DNA from 4 places in the Heyndrickxia sp. FSL W8-0496 genome. Region 1 is predicted to be linked to each of the others. Evidence: riboswitches for the same ligand, from Rfam matches in the RefSeq annotation. Region 1 holds a riboswitch; each other region holds the start of a gene.
The links. A riboswitch is a leader RNA that binds a small molecule or an ion and turns the genes downstream of it on or off. The one in region 1 is predicted to bind cobalamin.

Region 1 (4,202 bases):
TTAGATAGATTCGGTTTTGGCTCACTACTATTCTCTATGTCGATCGGATATCTTTATAATGTTTTTTCATGAATAATGAAAGTATTATACTGATAATAGCTAAAGATAAAAGCTGGAGTGATCAACACTCCAGCTTTAGTCTCATTTAAAATATTCTGGGTACGCCATTTTTGCAACTAATTCAACCGCTTCAGCAATTCTTGGACCTGGGCGTGACATGATATCCGAGTCTAATTGGTATACTCTGTCCTTTTTAATCGCCTCTATGGTTTCCCATCCTTTACGAGCTTTGATTTCTGCTACAGGGCCTTCGATATAATCGACAGTTGTTGCAATGATTTCAGGATTCTGCTTGATGACTGTCTCTTCTGAAACCTTGATCCAACCTTCTTGATTCCCAAAGATATTTTCTACACCAGCTGTTTGGAGGATTTTTTGTTGGAATGTGTTTCTGCCTGTTGAATAAATATCAGGAGATGGGCTTATTTCAAAATATACGCGTTTTGGTTTTTCGATATTTTTTAATTTATTTTCGATATCATTTATATGAGTGCGAATATTGGTAATAAGTTCTTCCCCTTTTTCTTTCACACCCATTACTTCTGAAATTTGTTGGATATCACCATAAACATCCTCAAAGGAAGAAGCAGATTGTATGACAAATACAGGAATACCTGCATCTTCAATTGGTTTTAAGGCATTTTCATCTCCGATTGTATAAGCAATGACAATATCTGGTTTTAGTGCAATAATTTTTTCTGTATTAATGGTAACAGAGTCCGATACACGTTCAATTTTACTTGCTTGCTCTGGATAATTATCATATTCCGTTGCGCCAATTACTTTATCTCCAGCTCCAAGTGCAAAAAGAATTTCAGTATTACTAGGCTGCAATGAAATAACCGTTTCAGGAGCTTTTTTGAAGGAAATTTCCTTGCCAGTATCATCCTTCACGGTATACGCTTTTACTTGTTCAGGTGTATCCTCTTTTTTAGGTTCATTGCTGCTCTGATTGGATTGGCAGCCTGCTAAGAAAATGATCAACATTATAGCTGTTAGCCAATGAAACAAATGATATTTCTTCAAGTTATTTCCCTACTTTCTTTTTTATCGGTCTTGTTGGATAAGATTTACTGACAAATTGGATTTCTTCAACACCTTTATCCTTGTTTACATAGACCGCCATGTAAAAAAGGACATTAGCTAGTAGATTCGTATAATTGAATAAGATATCCGGAACCTCTCTTTCAAGACTTACCTTATGTAAAGCACGAACGGACTTTTTTGCCTCACTTCTACATACATGTAGAGCACATGCAGCAGCCGTCCCTTGTGGAAGTACAAACCGATCAATGCGACCATCTGTTTCCGCAACATAGAAATCATACATGCTGCTTAGACGAATTAAATCATCCTCGCTAATGGCAAGCTTTCCGCGTACAGATCCATTTAGATGATAGGCCATTGGAAGCAAGTACATTAAATCTTCATAAACAATAGGAATATCCTTTGTTAAGGAAGCAGCTTGTCCAATACGCGTTGTTAATGAATCTGTTCTAATTTCGAAATCAACGGTTGAAGCGGATTCGCGCATAAAGGGATAGCATAAATAACGTAAGTCTTTTTTTACCATGTCTTTTTCTCCTAATCTTAAATATTTTAAATGTTTACCTCATAACACTTCAGAAAAAATTCGTCTGGTTTCGATCTATATCGTTTCATAACGAGGAGATCAATATATTTGTAAAATTGAACACAAAAAAACCGTCCAGATAGAATTTGGCCGGCGGGAAAATGATCCTTTATTAAACGATATGAAGAACCAATCGAGCTGCCATAAAATCTCTTATCTTCCGAAGAGCATGTTACGTTCAAGAATAGGCAGGTCTCCTGGCTTGTGCGTCATTTTACTTTAAGAACCTTCCCGTTTTCGATGTTTCAAACAGTGGTTTACTTCTTATTTCATCGGCACTTACAGTTGCGGAAACAGCTTCGGTATCACACCGAATTCCCTATTAATGCTAATAAATTAGCAACCTATTCTCTGCAGGTATTCACTTACTTCCAGTGTACAATGAAGAGATTGAATAATGAAGCATTTTTTTAAACTCTGAATAGGTTGACATTTTCTTTTCGTAAATATATAATCTTCTACAATCAAAATATGGAAATCAATGACCGGAAGGAAATGATAAGTCCTTGATTATAGAGAGCGTTTGGTTGGTGGAAAAACGCATCAAGGTTATCATGGTGACATCCGTAAGTGCTGAAAGAAATGCTTAAAGGCAGAGTAGAATCAGACGGTACCACTCGTTATGTGGCATGAGAGGCTGATAAAAAGGCAATCTGGGTGGTACCACGGAATACATTCGTCCCTATGTTTATATAGGGGCGAATTTTTTTATTTGATTCTTTATTAATGAAAAGGAGGAAGTCAAAATGATTCGAATAGTAACGACAGAAACGCCTTATAAGGTTGGGGAAACGGTAAAATTATCGGGTTGGGTTCATAAACAACGTTATTTATCAAAAGTTACCTTCCTGTTACTTCGTGATAGAGGTGGAATTATTCAATGTATTTTGGAGAAAGAATGGTTAAATTTCCGAGTAGAAAACGAATCGATTGTTGAGATAATCGGGGACGTTGTTGAATCAAAGAAACAAAAATTAGGCGTAGAAATACATGTGAGAAACATTAGAGTGATCAATAAATGTCAGAAGGCGATCCCGTTAGAAATCAATCAATCGGAATTGAAAGCAGGAATGGATCATCTTCTTAACTACCGTACCTTATCTTTAAGACATGAAAAAAATCAAGCCATTTTTAAAATTCAAAGTGTATTATCACAGTCATTTGGCGATTTTTTTACATCACATGGATTTACACGTATTTTTACACCAAAAATTGTCTCTCAGGGTGCAGAAGGAGGAGCAAATGTATTTAGCCTAAATTATTTTGGGAAAAACGCCCATTTAGCACAATCACCTCAATTTTATAAACAAATGATGGTAGCAAGTGGTTTCGAACGTGTTTTTGAAATTGGGCAGGTATTTCGAGCAGAAGCACATCATTCATCAAGACATTTAAATGAATATGTTTCTCTTGATGTTGAAATAGGATTTATTGACGATGTAAAAGAAATTATGGAATGGGAAACAGATGTACTTAAATATATGATCTCACGTGTAAATGACCATTGTAAACGGGAGTTAGAAATTCTTGATGTTAAACTTCCGTTAATAACTGAGATTCCAGGCTTAACTCTTTATGAAGCACAGGAAATACTAAGTAGTCAATATCAAAAAGCATCTCCTGAAGGGGACCTAGATTCCGAAGGAGAACGATTAATAGGTGAATACGTAAGAGAAAAATATAATAGTGAATTTGTCTTTATTACCAATTATCCATGTGAAACACGTCCAATGTACACGATGCCTAGTAATGATTCAGGATTAACAGAATCCTATGATTTATTGTACAAAGGCTTAGAAATTACTTCTGGTGGGCTTCGTATCCATGATTATGAAATGCTGTTACAGTCATTCTCAGGTAAAGGATTAAATCCAAATGATTTTGCCTCATATATTGAAATGTTTAAATATGGTGTACCTCCACATGGTGGATTCGCCATTGGACTAGAGAGATTGACAGCAAATATGACAGGAGTAGGAAATATTAGGGGGGCGACAGCATTTCCTAGGGATCTTGAGAGACTTATACCTTAGAGCAAAATCAATGGTCTTAATAACAGTGTAAGGGAGGGGGAAATATATAAGGACGAGGATTCTCCCAAGGTTGGTTGCCAGAAATGGCAGCCTTTTTTATTTGAATAATGGGGGTAAACTTGAAAATTTGTTGAGTTAATCTCACCGTTAGAGTGCTTACACATTATTAAATGTTTTGTTGACTTTCTGTATACATTTGTATACAATAGGAATATAAAATGTATACAGATGTATACAGGAAGGAGAGTTTTTATGAGAAATGAAGGATATAGAGGTCGTGGCAAAGATAGACATCACCATGGTGAGGGGCATAAGCGAAAAGAGAAACATGTTCATCAAGGAGCAAAAACGTTCCGCAGAGGCAGAGCCGTCGCATTTTTAGAAATGATGAGTCTTAAGCGTGATACTTTAAAGCAACAATTAGAAACACCGGAACTTCAAACAATTAATCCAATTATAGTTGGTGAACTAAAGGC
Region 2 (4,202 bases), 4.1 Mb from region 1:
ACGTTACCCATTCAACAGGACGAAAAGACTTGCTTCTTCCAACGGCCAAAGCTGCATTAGCAATTGGGGCAGACGCAGTCATGGCTGAGGTTCACCCTGATCCTGCTGTTGCTTTATCGGATTCCGCCCAGCAAATGGACATTCCACAATTCCATTCATTTATGGATGAATTAAAGGGGTTTAAAAACAAACTTGCTTAAAGCAAAAGCGTAGCTGTCTATTAAGGGGTCTAACCCCTTAATGACAACTAAAAACGAGAATATAGGAAACATAGTTGTTTACATCTGAGAGGAGAATGAGTGTGAGTCAGCAAGAACAGTGGTCATCAAAACTTGGCTTTATATTAGCTGCAGCAGGGTCAGCAATAGGTTTAGGAGCAATTTGGAAATTCCCTTATATCGCAGGTCAAAATGGGGGAGGAGCTTTCTTTCTAATTTTTATTCTATTTACATTATTACTAGGACTTCCATTGCTTTTAGCGGAATTCTCCATTGGTAGATTAACACAAGAAAATGCAGTGGATTCGTATCGAAAAATAGCACCAAAAGCGAAATGGCACTGGATAGGGATTTTAGGTATGATTGCGTGTTTTATTTTACTTTCTTTCTATAGTGTCATTGGTGGTTGGATTATTATTTATTTATACAAGGCGATTACCGGTCAGTTAAACGGTCTTTCCTCTGATCAATATACACAAGTATTTGGGGACACAATTTCTGATCCAATTATTAGTTTAATCGTGCAATTATTATTTATTCTAATGACGATTGTTGTTGTTGCAAGAGGGGTTCAAAAAGGGATTGAACAAGCAAGTAAGATTATGATGCCAGCATTATTTATACTATTTATATTATTAGTTATTCGTTCAATTACCTTAGATGGTGCAATGGCTGGTATATCCTTTTTACTGCAACCGGACTTTTCAAAATTAACTTCAAAAACGATCTTGGAAGCCATGGGGCAATCATTCTTTACGTTAAGTGTAGGTGTTTCAGTAATGGTGACGTATAGTTCGTATTTACCGAAAAATCAAAGCTTACCCCGTTCAGCTTTTTCTATTGTAGGAATGAATTTAGTCATTGTACTTTTAGCTGGTTTAGCAATCTTTCCAGCAGTATTTGCTTTAGGATTGGAGCCGGGGGCAGGACCTGTACTGTTATTTAATGTACTTCCAACAGTCTTCAGCCAGTTACCGCTTGGAATGCTTTTCTTTATAGCATTTTTAATTTTATTCCTTTTTGCGGCATTAACATCAGCTTTTTCTATGCTTGAAATTATTGTGTCTGTGATCACTAAAAAGGATATAAAAGGACGTAAAAAATGGTCATGGATCATCGGAATTGCCATCTTTATTTTTGGTATTCCATCTGCCCTTTCATACGGAGCGTTAGGTGATGTTACTCTTTTTGGTAAAACATTTTTCGATTTAATGGATTATACCGTTAGTAATATTTTAATGCCGCTTGGAGCCCTTCTTATCGCTATTTTTGTACCACTTAAAGTGAAGAAATCCGTTCTTTACGAGGAATTAAAACAAGGGAGCGGTCTTAAAAGAGGACTGTTCGAAGCTTGGTATTTCCTCATACGTTTTGTTGCACCCGTTTTAATTTTTGTTGTCATGTTAGATGTGCTGGGAGTTTGGTAGTTCTGTAAATCATTTATAAGCATAAAATTTTTCAGGATAGTCATCCATATGTCTTTCCTGTATAATTGTTAATGGTTGAAAATTTAATATATTGCAACGAAAACAGGTACTTTCTATGTGAAGGTTTAAAAGGGAAGTTTGGTGTAATTCCAACGCGGTCCCGCCACTGTAAATGGGAGCAAACTGTAATATCCACTTTATCCATTAAAGGATAAGGGAAGGTACAGGGAGCAATGATCATGAGCCAGGAGACCTGCCTGTTTTTTGAGTGCACCAGTTTGCCTACGAGGATAGGGGGGTGTTGACGAAACGTTTTTTAGCGTGCATGATTTGCTATTATACCGTTTTACATATGACATCTCTTTGGTTAGAGATGTTTTTTTTAGGTCTTTTTCATAAAAGATATGAACGAATGTATTTTTTCTTCCTTCTACATTAATTATGGAGGATAAAGGAAGAAAATATTCAATTTTTAAAATATGTAATAATCTTTGTGAAAATGGCCATCTTTATGACTATTTTAAATGTAAAAAGGAGTTTACAAATGAAAAAGCTATTAAGATTTATACCTATTTTTTTACTAATTTTTATTTTGGCTGCATGTGGTACACAGCAGGATAGTGAAAAGAAAGTTAGTGATAATAAGCAGGAGACTAAGCAACAAGACCAAGCTTTTCCCGTAACAATTACGGATGGAACCGATAAAAAAATCACTATTGATAAGAAGCCAGAGAAAATTGTTTCCCTTCTTCCAAGTAATACAGAAACAGCCTTTGCCCTTGGGTTAGATAAAGAAATTGTTGGTGTCTCGGATTTTGACAATTATCCCGAACAGGTGCAGTCAAAGGAAAAAGTTGGTGGACAAGAATTCAATGTTGAAAAAATAATTTCTTTAAAACCTGATATTGTTTTAGCTGATGCTTCCCAGGCTCATAATTCTAAGGATGGATTAAAGCAATTAGAGGATTCAGGAATTAAGGTTATTGCTGTCAATAATGCAAGTTCATTTGCAGATACGTATAAAACGATTGAAATGATTGGTGCAGCAACTGGAACAAAGGAAAAAGCGGATGAAATTGTCGATGGAATGAAAGCAAAAGTTGAAGAAATTAAAGAAAAGGCGGCAGGAATTTCTAAGGAAGAGCAACCAAATGTATGGATGGAAATCTCTGCTCCACCAGATATTTATACAGCAGGTTCAGGTACCTTCATGAATGAAATGCTAGAAATGCTTGGCGCCAAAAATATTGCAGCTGCTGAAGAAGGATGGCCGAAATATTCGGAAGAAGCAGCAGTAAAAGCAAATCCGGATGTAATGATCATAACATATGGTTATTATGTAAAGGACGCAGTAGAACAAGCCTATAGCCGTAAAGGGTGGGAAGAAGTATCCGCTATTAAAAATAAACGGGTATATAGTGTCGATTCTGACAAAGTGTCAAGACCAGGTCCACGTCTTGTGGAAGGTTTAGAGGAAATGGCAAAGGCGATATATCCCGATACATTTAAATAAGTGAAGATAAGAGTGAGGAGGAAATATTGTGAGAATCTATACGAGAACAGGTGACAAGGGGCAAACAAGTATCATCGGTGGTAGAGTAGATAAAGATGATTTAAGGGTACAAGCTTATGGAACAGTGGATGAAGTGAATTGTTTTGTTGGACAAGCGATGGCTGAATTGGATCCCGATCTTTTTTCTGACGTACTTGATGATCTTGAAAAAATTCAACATGAATTATTTGATTGTGGAGGGGATCTAGCGACAAAATCAGCTAAACGCCCTTACAAGCTTCAACAAGACATGATCGATTATCTTGAAGAGAAGATTGATGAGTATATCGCCAGTACACCTGAATTGGAACGCTTTATTTTACCTGGTGGGACAAAAGCGGCTGCTTCTATTCATATAGCAAGAACAGTTACAAGACGTGCTGAGCGTCTAGTTGTTAGTTTCTCAAAAGCTGAAGAAATTGTTCCTCCACTCGCTCAAATGTATTTGAATCGTTTGTCGGATTATTTTTTTGCTCTTGCAAGAGTAATTAATCACCGATCAGGAAAAAAAGATGTAGAATATATTCGAAGTGCCAAGGTTTTTCGTGACGGCAAAAGAAAAGAGAACAAAACAGAAGAAAATTGATTGATAGAAATAGGGGCTGTCTAAAGGCACAGGGGGTCTGTCTCCTTTTTAGACAGTCCTTTTTCAAATGTACTAAAAGGAGTTGAAAGAGACTGCAGAAGCCAATGACTATTCGGTATCTACGGAAGAATAATTATTTTCCTTATCTATTTGGAGTGGTTTTTTTAAGTTTTTCTATTTTAATAGGTATTTCCATTGGTTCGGTAACGGTGCCAATGAAGGATATCATCCAAATCATCGGAGCCGCTATTTTCCACTTTCCATTAAGTGATAAAATAGATGCGATGAATACGAATATTGTTTTAGATATTCGACTGCCTCGTGTAATATTGGCAGGGCTAGTTGGTGCTTCATTATCGATTGCAGGTGCGGCATTTCAAGGGTTGCTTCGAAATCCTTTAGCAGACCCATATACTTTA
Region 3 (4,202 bases), 2.0 Mb from region 1:
GTACATAATAATTACTAAAGACTCATGAAAGAAAGATTAAAAATTCATGAGAAAATGTATTTTTCTCATCATTCAATATAAATATTGTTAAGAAAACGTTCATATTTTAGTATTTATCTATAAGTTGTTAAAATAACAATTTATGTATAATTAAGGTAAACAGATCAAGGAGGTTTGGAAAATGACATTACGAATAAGTAATCAAAGTTGGGTTTGGTTCGTTCTTTTAGCTACCTTGATATTGCTTGCGAATTTTTCACTATATAGGGTCGAATTCGCACAACCAATTACACCCATGATCACTATTAGTTCCTTTTTAGACTTTATTGTTACAATTCCCATACTAGCATATTTCCTTATTATTAGAAGACGCCTCTCCATTAAATATCTCTTTGCATTTATAGGTGCTGGGTATGTTGCTGCATGGCTTATTATTCCCGCAACTTATTTTCAAACATTATCCGCTGCAAAATACATTTTATTTGCTGTAGAAGGCGCTTTCATTATTTTTGAATTGGTTTTAATAGCATTATTATTAAAAAGACTACCTTTAGTTATAGACACATTTAAATCAGAAAAAGAGCGGATTCCTTTTTTTAAGGATCGATTAGAAAATTCCTTACTCACCCATTTTAAGCCTTCAAAATTTCTATATATTCTTATCTCAGAAATCTCCGTTTTTTATTATAGTTTGTTTGCATGGAAAAAAAGACCCAGTCATATACACTTCAAGGCATTTTCATACCATCAAAAGACAAGTACGATCGCATTAAATATCATGATCATACATGCTCTAATTATTGAATCTATAGGCTTTCACTTTTTATTACATCAGTGGAGTCCAATCATAGCAATAATCGCTCTTGTGATTAATATATACGGTTTATTCATGTTGCTTGCCGAAATACAAGCAGTTAGATTATGCCCTTATTTGTTATCGGATCAAAACCTTATTCTGCAAACAGGGATCATGAAGAAAATAGATATTCCTTTAAAACTTATTCTTTCCGTCAATGAGTACACTCGTTCCACTCCTCTTTCCAAGCAGGAACTAGCTTCTATTTTTGATGCAGCTCCTTCTGACTTTATCAAGGAAAAGCCACAAATAGAAATAATTTTAAAGGACACAATTCAGGCATCTTACTTATATGGGATGACAAAAAAAGTAAATACTGTTCATTTACGTGTTGATGATCCTCAATTATTTTTAAGCACATTAATGAACAAAATAGAATCATAGTATTATCAGGTTCCTATTTTAATTTGAGTATTTAATAGATATATATTGTCATGAAAGCATCGAATATGCTATGATAAAACACAATATATAGTTGTATATTATATTTTCGAAACTAAATATTGAATTATTTCAAGAGAAGGTGTCCATTTACTGGACTTAATAGGGAATCCGGTTTGACTCCGGAACTGTCCCCGCAACTGTATTTGTGAACGAACAAGACTAACCACTGTATCTAAATTGATATGGGAAGGTTCTTAAGTAGGCTGCACATAAGTCAGGAGACCTGCCTTTTCTTGAAAGTTTCAAATTTCTTCGGGGATTGAGAAGATGAAACGATAGTGAGAGTTTTTTTAGCTTTTATTTTTTTACATCTTTTCCTATCGTTTGATCCGCTCAAATTACTTGTGACGGATCTTTTTTTATGGCTTTTTTTAGACAAGTTTATTAAAAGTCACATTATCTATTGGAGGGAAAAAAATGACTCTATTAACAAAGGGTGCTGAAATGACGGAATGGATGAATCACATATTACAAATATTAGATGGTTCTGATACAAAAAACGATGATCTAAAATCGATCTTGTTGTTTGGTAAAAATTTATTTGAGCATAAACCATGGCTATCCGAGGATGAATGGGTAAATCAAATCATTCTAGAATGTTTGTCAAACATAAACGCAGAAAATCCTAATTGGACATATCATGCATCTAAACTATTTATGGAACATCTATATTACAAAGCTTCACAAACACGTGAATACTTATTCCAAAATAAATATGGAAACTTATTTGAATTAATTGTTCGTCTTACAAAAGATGGTATATATTCAAGAGAATTATTAAATAAGTATACAAAGGATCACATTCATTTGTTTGAATCCTTTATTGATCCGACAAAGGATGAACTTTTTACATATATTGGTATACGCACGTTAGCTGATAGATATTTGGCAACCGACCACAAAAAAAGAGTGTTTGAGTTACCGCAAGAACGTTGGATGATTATTTCGATGCATTTAATGCAAAATGAACCTATTGAGAATCGTATTCAGTTGGTCAAAGACGCCTACTGGGCATTAAGTAATCTTTACATGACTGTCGCTACACCTACACTATCTAATGCAGGAAAAAATTACGGGCAATTATCGAGCTGTTTTATCGATACTGTTGATGATAGTTTACAAGCCATCTTTGATAGTCATACTGATATTGCTAATCTATCAAAAAATGGAGGAGGTATTGGTGTTTATTTAGGAAAAATTCGCAGTCGTGGCAGTGCGATTAAAGGATTTAGTGGTGCTTCCTCTGGAGTACTTCCTTGGATGAAGCAATTAAATAATATTGCAGTGAGTGTGGATCAATTAGGGCAAAGAAAAGGAGCTATTTGTGTTTACTTAGATGTATGGCATAAGGATATTACTTCCTTTCTAGATTCTAAATTAAATAATGGGGACGAACGATTACGTACACATGATCTCTTTCATGGTGTTTGTCTTCCAGATTTATTTATGGAACAAGTAGAGGCTCGTGAAAATTGGTATTTGTTTGATCCACATGAGGTAAGACAAACTCTAGGTTTTTCTCTAGAGGATTATTATGATGAACAAAAAGGCAAAGGAAGCTTTAGAGAGAAGTACTGGGAATGCGTTAACCACCCTTCCCTGACGAAAACGAGTATACCTGCGATTGAATTGATGAAGAGAATCATGAAAAGCCAACTTGAATCAGGTGGTCCCTTCATGTTTTATCGTGATGAAGTGAATCGAAAAAATCCAAATAAGCATCAAGGTATGATCTATTCTAGTAATTTATGTACAGAAATTATGCAAAATCAAAGCCCAACAACGATGATTAGCCAATACACTGAGGATGGGAAAATCATGATTGAAAAACAGCCTGGAGATTTTGTTGTATGTAACTTATCATCAATTCATTTAGCTAAGGCAGTGAAAGATGATGTTCTTGAAAAACTTATCCCAATTCAAGTTCGGATGCTAGATAATGTCATTGATTTAAATACAATCCCTGTCCTACAAGCACAATTAACGAACAAAAAATATCGTGCAATAGGATTAGGAACATTTGGTTGGCATCATTTACTAGCTTTAGAGAAAATTTCGTGGGAAAGTGAAGAGGCAATTGAATATGCAGATAAACTATATGAAAAAATTGCCTTTTTAACGATTAAAGCTAGCATGTTATTAGCACAAGAAAAGGGCGCATATGAGCTGTTCCACGGATCGGATTGGGAAACTGGTTCTTATTTTAATTCCAGAGGATATTTTAACACTGAAAGCTCCCATCCCTGGTTACGATTATTCCAAGATATCCAAAAATTCGGGATAAGAAATGGCTACCTAATGGCAGTTGCTCCTAACTCATCAACATCATTAATAGCAGGAAGCTCTGCAAGCATTGATCCAATTTTTCAAAAGTTTTATTCAGAAGAAAAAAAGGATTATAAAATCCCTGTAACCGCTCCGGATCTAAATGCAGAGACAACTTGGTATTATAAATCTGCCTATTTCATTGATCAGCATTGGAGTATCCGGCAAAATGAAGCCAGACAAAGACATATTGATCAATCCATATCATTTAATCTTTATGTTCAAAATACCGTTCAGGCGAAGGAGCTATTAGATTTACATCTTCATGCTTGGAAAGCTGGTTTAAAAACTAGCTATTATTTACGCTCTACCTCTACAACATTAGAAGATTGTGATTCTTGTTCAAGTTAAGAAAGGAGAAAAATGAATGTCTAATAATCTACAAACACGCAAGATCATTGATAATACAGCACCAAACCGATCAACATCAATCATTAATGGAAGATGCTCCAATATACTTAATTGGGATGATGTCCGCTTTTCTTGGGCCTATCCTAAATATAAGAAAATGCTAGGAAATTTTTGGACACCGTTTGAAATAAATATGTCCCAAGATATAAAACAGTTCCCAACTTTA
Region 4 (4,202 bases), 2.7 Mb from region 1:
GTGGTATGGGAGGACGAATTATTAGTGGAGTATTGACCGATTATTTTAATTGGCATATTGCCCTTATTGGTATTGGTATTATTAGTTTAATGGCAAGTTTATTATTTTGGTTTACATTACCAACATCAGCTCATTTCCAACCGCGTAAGTTTGCTGTTGTTAAATTAGGAAAATCTTTAATTAGTCAATTTAATGAGCCAGGATTAATCTATTTATTTGGGACTGGATTTCTATTAATGGGAAGCTTTGTATCACTTTATAATTATATTGGCTTTCAATTAATTGCTCCTCCGTATTCATTAAGTCAGACAATCGTCGGTTTTATTTTTATTGTATATATTGTTGGAACGTTTAGTTCGACATGGATGGGAATGCTTGCTGATCAGCATGGTAGACGAAAGATATTGCAATTATCTTTATTAATTTTGTTAATTGGAGCATGTATCACGTTAAATACAAATCTTTGGTTAAAAATTATTGGAATAGCCGTTTTTACCTTTGGATTTTTTGCAGGACACTCCATTGCAAGTGGCTGGGTTGGCAAATTATCGACACATGATAAAGCACAAGCCTCTTCACTTTATTTATTTTTTTACTATATAGGTTCAAGTATAGGTGGTACGGTGGGAGGTATGTTCTATAGTGATTTTGGTTGGATTGGTGTAATAGTAATGATTATAGTCTTTACAATTATTGCAATAGGATTATCTGTGCGTTTAGGAACGATTGCCAAAAGAAAATTGCAACTTTCATCGCATAAGTTATAAATTAAAGGCAGGATTTCTATTTAAAGAGCTGCAACTTAGATCGAGTGTATATTTTTATACACTCGTTTTTTTATTTTTTAAGTAGGATAAACTAATAAAACATATATAAATAGAAATAATGTTTAACTTAATGGTGTGACTTAGCTTTGCTAGTGAGAATGAAACCTAATCAAACCTTTAGAAAGGAAAAATGGATGTATGTTAGATTTGTAATAGCATAATCATCAAAGCCATACATTAATGGGGAAAGGGGTTATATATAATGATAGAGCTTGAATTAATTGCAAGACTTGTAATTGCGGGGATATTGGGAGCACTTGTCGGATTTGAAAGAGAAAAGCGTTATAAAGAAGCAGGATTACGTACCCATTTCCTTGTGGCCGTCGGAAGTGCATTAGCAATGATCGTTTCAAAATATGCATTTTTTGATGTTGTAAATAGTGGAACAATTGAATTAGACCCAAGCCGAATTGCGGCAGGAGTCATCAGTGGAGTTGGTTTCTTAGGTGCAGGTACCATTCTTATACAACGTCAATCCGTTCATGGGTTAACAACTGCAGCTGGACTTTGGTCAACAGCTGGAATTGGATTAGCGATAGGTGCAGGCATGTATATTGTAAGTATTTTTGGAACGCTCTTAGTATTAATTGCTTTAGAAATTTTAAGTAGATTATTTCAACCAGTTTTTCCGAAGTTCCATAAATTAACGATTCATGTTCGAACAAATGAAGCGATTTCTGCGGCACTCATTATTTTATCCGAAAATCATTTAGATGTGAAATCGTACCAGGTAAAAGTAACGTCGGTTGATAATCATCCACTTTTTGTCGTGGATTTACAATTAAAATCAAAGAAGTTGAAGAAAAAGGAGACTGAAATATTAAAAATGTTGCAAACGATTCCTGAACTGGAAAGTATAAAATTTGATTAAGCAACAGAAAGAGAACAAATCGTTCAATATTTTTCAACTTAATCTTTAAAATTATAAATTGTAAGTCAATTCATAATATATTATGATAATTCTATACTACTATAGTGAAATATTTGCCGATAAATATGGTGTTTGCCAAAAATGAAAAGGGAATCTGGTGAAATTCCAGAACTGTACCCGCAACTGTAAGTGTTGACGAAATAAGGATAACCACTGTCCAATTTTGGATGGGAAGGACTTAAAGTAGAATGATACACGAGTCAGGAGACCTGCCATATTTATAGCGACTTATTTTCCTCGGGAGTTGGGAAGATTCGTACATTGGTAGATTAATAGACAATTAATGATTTGGTCTGTTCTGCTATCAGCGTATTTTATTTTTAGGACTGGCTAACAATATGTGATTTACCATTTAAGATAGGTAAAACATCTATTTTATGTTAGGGGTATGTCTTAAGAAAAATGGTCAGTACCTTTTATTTTAATTTCTTCTCTCCTGTACTTCATAGTGGTAAATATACATGAAAGTGGAGAAATGATGGAGAAAACAATTTCTGTAAATGTATCAAGGACCTATCAAACTAAACTTGTATTACCTCCAGATACGAACCATATGGAAACTATTTTTGGAGGAACCATCTTATCGTATATTGATGAAATTGCTGCTATTTCAGCAATGAAGCACTCTCGAAAAGTGGTAGTAACTGCGTCAATCGATGCTGTTCATTTTGTTTCCTCTGCAAAAGTTGGCGACATTTTGACTTTGGAGGCATTTGTCCTTTCAACTGGGAGGACATCAATGAAGGTTTATGTAAAGGTCGAGTGTGAGAATTTAGAGGAGGAAGAAAAACGATTAACAACTACATCCACCTTAACAATGGTAGCACTTGATGAAAACGGAAAACCGACACCAGTGCCAAAAGTGATGCTGGAAGCTGATTGGGAAAAAGAGTTATTACTCAAAAAGCAGCCTTAAATGATTGTATAAAAATGGAGTCGTTCTTTACATTTATAAGACGACCCCATTTTATTTTTTCATACTGATAGGTTACTATACTAAGAATCTTTCCTGATCTTCCTTAGATGGGATCATACAGCTATCCCTTTTACCAAACCACCGATAACGATTTTTCGCGATCATATCGTATATCCAATTTCTTATTGGATGTGGGATGATTCGAAAAGCATATCCCCATTTCCATAATCCATTAAGACTTCGGCAAACACGTAATGCCGCTTCCGATTTTGTGTATAATTTGCCATCCTCAATAAGTACAAAGCTGTCAAGTGAGCTGTTTACTCCATACTCCGTTAATAATTTCGCCCCAACTTCGCTTTGAAGGGAAGCAAATTTAAAATATTTATTTTGGTCCCTTTTTATTATAAATTGTACGCTTCCATTGCAAAAATTACATACTCCATCAAATAATATAATTCCAGTCAATTGGTCACCTTCTTTTATAGGATGAAAGGAAATAATGAGAGTGAAAAATTTTATAACGTTTATATTTATTTAACTTAGTAAAAAAGCTTAATAAAAAGCAGTAGATTTTTACATGAAAACTACTGCTTGAAATATTTTCTATGTTTTATTTCAATATAAAAAGGGTATATTACCACGGAGCTTTTATGTTAATTATTTTCCTCTCCATTCAGTGGTTTTCGGCACATGCTCGAATATTTCACCACTTTCAAAAAAGTCAACTAAACGAGTAAGCCATTGATAATAATCCGACCAAATTTTCATTTCCTTTAATAATTCATTGATTTGATCTTCTGCTTCCTGTGATAATTCTTCATTATCTTTTAACATCAGCAGCTCACGTGTTAATTTTTTTTCAAAAATTTTATTGCGGTTAATCGTTTTTCTCCAATTTGATGTGAAAATTGAAATAAAGGTTTCGTAATAATCTGTTTCTACATCATAAATATCTTTACGAACCCCTTTTTCAAAAACTTTTTCAGCAATATTAATATCTAGCATCTCTCTAACAACCTGACTCATTCTTGTTTTACTCATTCCAGTTGCAGTGGATAGCTCATCTAATGTCATTGGTTTTCTATTCATATAAATAATACCAAGAATACGACCGACTGTAGGGGAAACTCCATACGTCTTCATATTATCAGCAATTTTTTCAATATATTGTTCCTTAGCTTGATCAATGACTCGCAAGTGCTTTTCTTCCATAGGTAGTTTGCTCCTTTAATTACCTCATATACAAAGTCAATGTATCATATATCCAATGAAAAATAAAATCTTTTCTGAATGAGGAAATGAAAGCAATAAGGAGAAATAGTAAGAAATGAGAGGATGATAGTTTTAATCTATTTATATTAATGTAAAATTGATGCAATATATGCAATCTATAAACTTTTTATTTTACAAACTTTACGTTATACTTAAATAGTGACATATACGAAAAAAATTGCATAGTATACCAAATGGTTAATTGTTCCAACTGTTTCATTGGTAAAATTACGGAGGTGTATCGATTTGTTAA

Region 2: another riboswitch for cobalamin. It lies ahead of NST63_RS21925 (ABC transporter substrate-binding protein); the one in region 1 lies ahead of NST63_RS01430 (hypothetical protein).
Region 3: another riboswitch for cobalamin. It lies ahead of NST63_RS11275 (ribonucleoside-diphosphate reductase subunit alpha); the one in region 1 lies ahead of NST63_RS01430 (hypothetical protein).
Region 4: another riboswitch for cobalamin. It lies ahead of NST63_RS14900 (acyl-CoA thioesterase); the one in region 1 lies ahead of NST63_RS01430 (hypothetical protein).

What each region holds. Positions count from the first base shown of each region.
Region 1 is NZ_JBBOXX010000001.1:242,814-247,015, forward strand. It holds gene NST63_RS01425 (ABC transporter substrate-binding protein) at 142-1,086, opposite strand; gene NST63_RS01430 (hypothetical protein) at 1,088-1,633, opposite strand; cobalamin riboswitch at 1,864-2,056, opposite strand; T-box leader at 2,166-2,380, shown strand; gene aspS (aspartate--tRNA(Asn) ligase) at 2,440-3,726, shown strand; gene NST63_RS01440 (hypothetical protein) at 3,979-4,202, shown strand, end outside.
Region 2 is NZ_JBBOXX010000001.1:4,311,883-4,316,084, reverse strand. It holds gene NST63_RS21935 (bifunctional 3-deoxy-7-phosphoheptulonate synthase/chorismate mutase) at 1-200, shown strand, start outside; gene NST63_RS21930 (sodium-dependent transporter) at 296-1,645, shown strand; cobalamin riboswitch at 1,733-1,920, shown strand; gene NST63_RS21925 (ABC transporter substrate-binding protein) at 2,190-3,158, shown strand; gene NST63_RS21920 (cob(I)yrinic acid a,c-diamide adenosyltransferase) at 3,187-3,783, shown strand; gene NST63_RS21915 (FecCD family ABC transporter permease) at 3,888-4,202, shown strand, end outside.
Region 3 is NZ_JBBOXX010000001.1:2,226,051-2,230,252, reverse strand. It holds gene NST63_RS11280 (hypothetical protein) at 182-1,240, shown strand; cobalamin riboswitch at 1,361-1,545, shown strand; gene NST63_RS11275 (ribonucleoside-diphosphate reductase subunit alpha) at 1,718-3,976, shown strand; gene NST63_RS11270 (ribonucleotide-diphosphate reductase subunit beta) at 3,993-4,202, shown strand, end outside.
Region 4 is NZ_JBBOXX010000001.1:2,934,153-2,938,354, reverse strand. It holds gene NST63_RS14910 (MFS transporter) at 1-767, shown strand, start outside; gene NST63_RS14905 (MgtC/SapB family protein) at 1,027-1,698, shown strand; cobalamin riboswitch at 1,808-1,989, shown strand; gene NST63_RS14900 (acyl-CoA thioesterase) at 2,237-2,674, shown strand; gene NST63_RS14895 (thiol-disulfide oxidoreductase DCC family protein) at 2,750-3,142, opposite strand; gene NST63_RS14890 (GbsR/MarR family transcriptional regulator) at 3,335-3,889, opposite strand; gene NST63_RS14885 (betaine/proline/choline family ABC transporter ATP-binding protein) at 4,196-4,202, shown strand, end outside.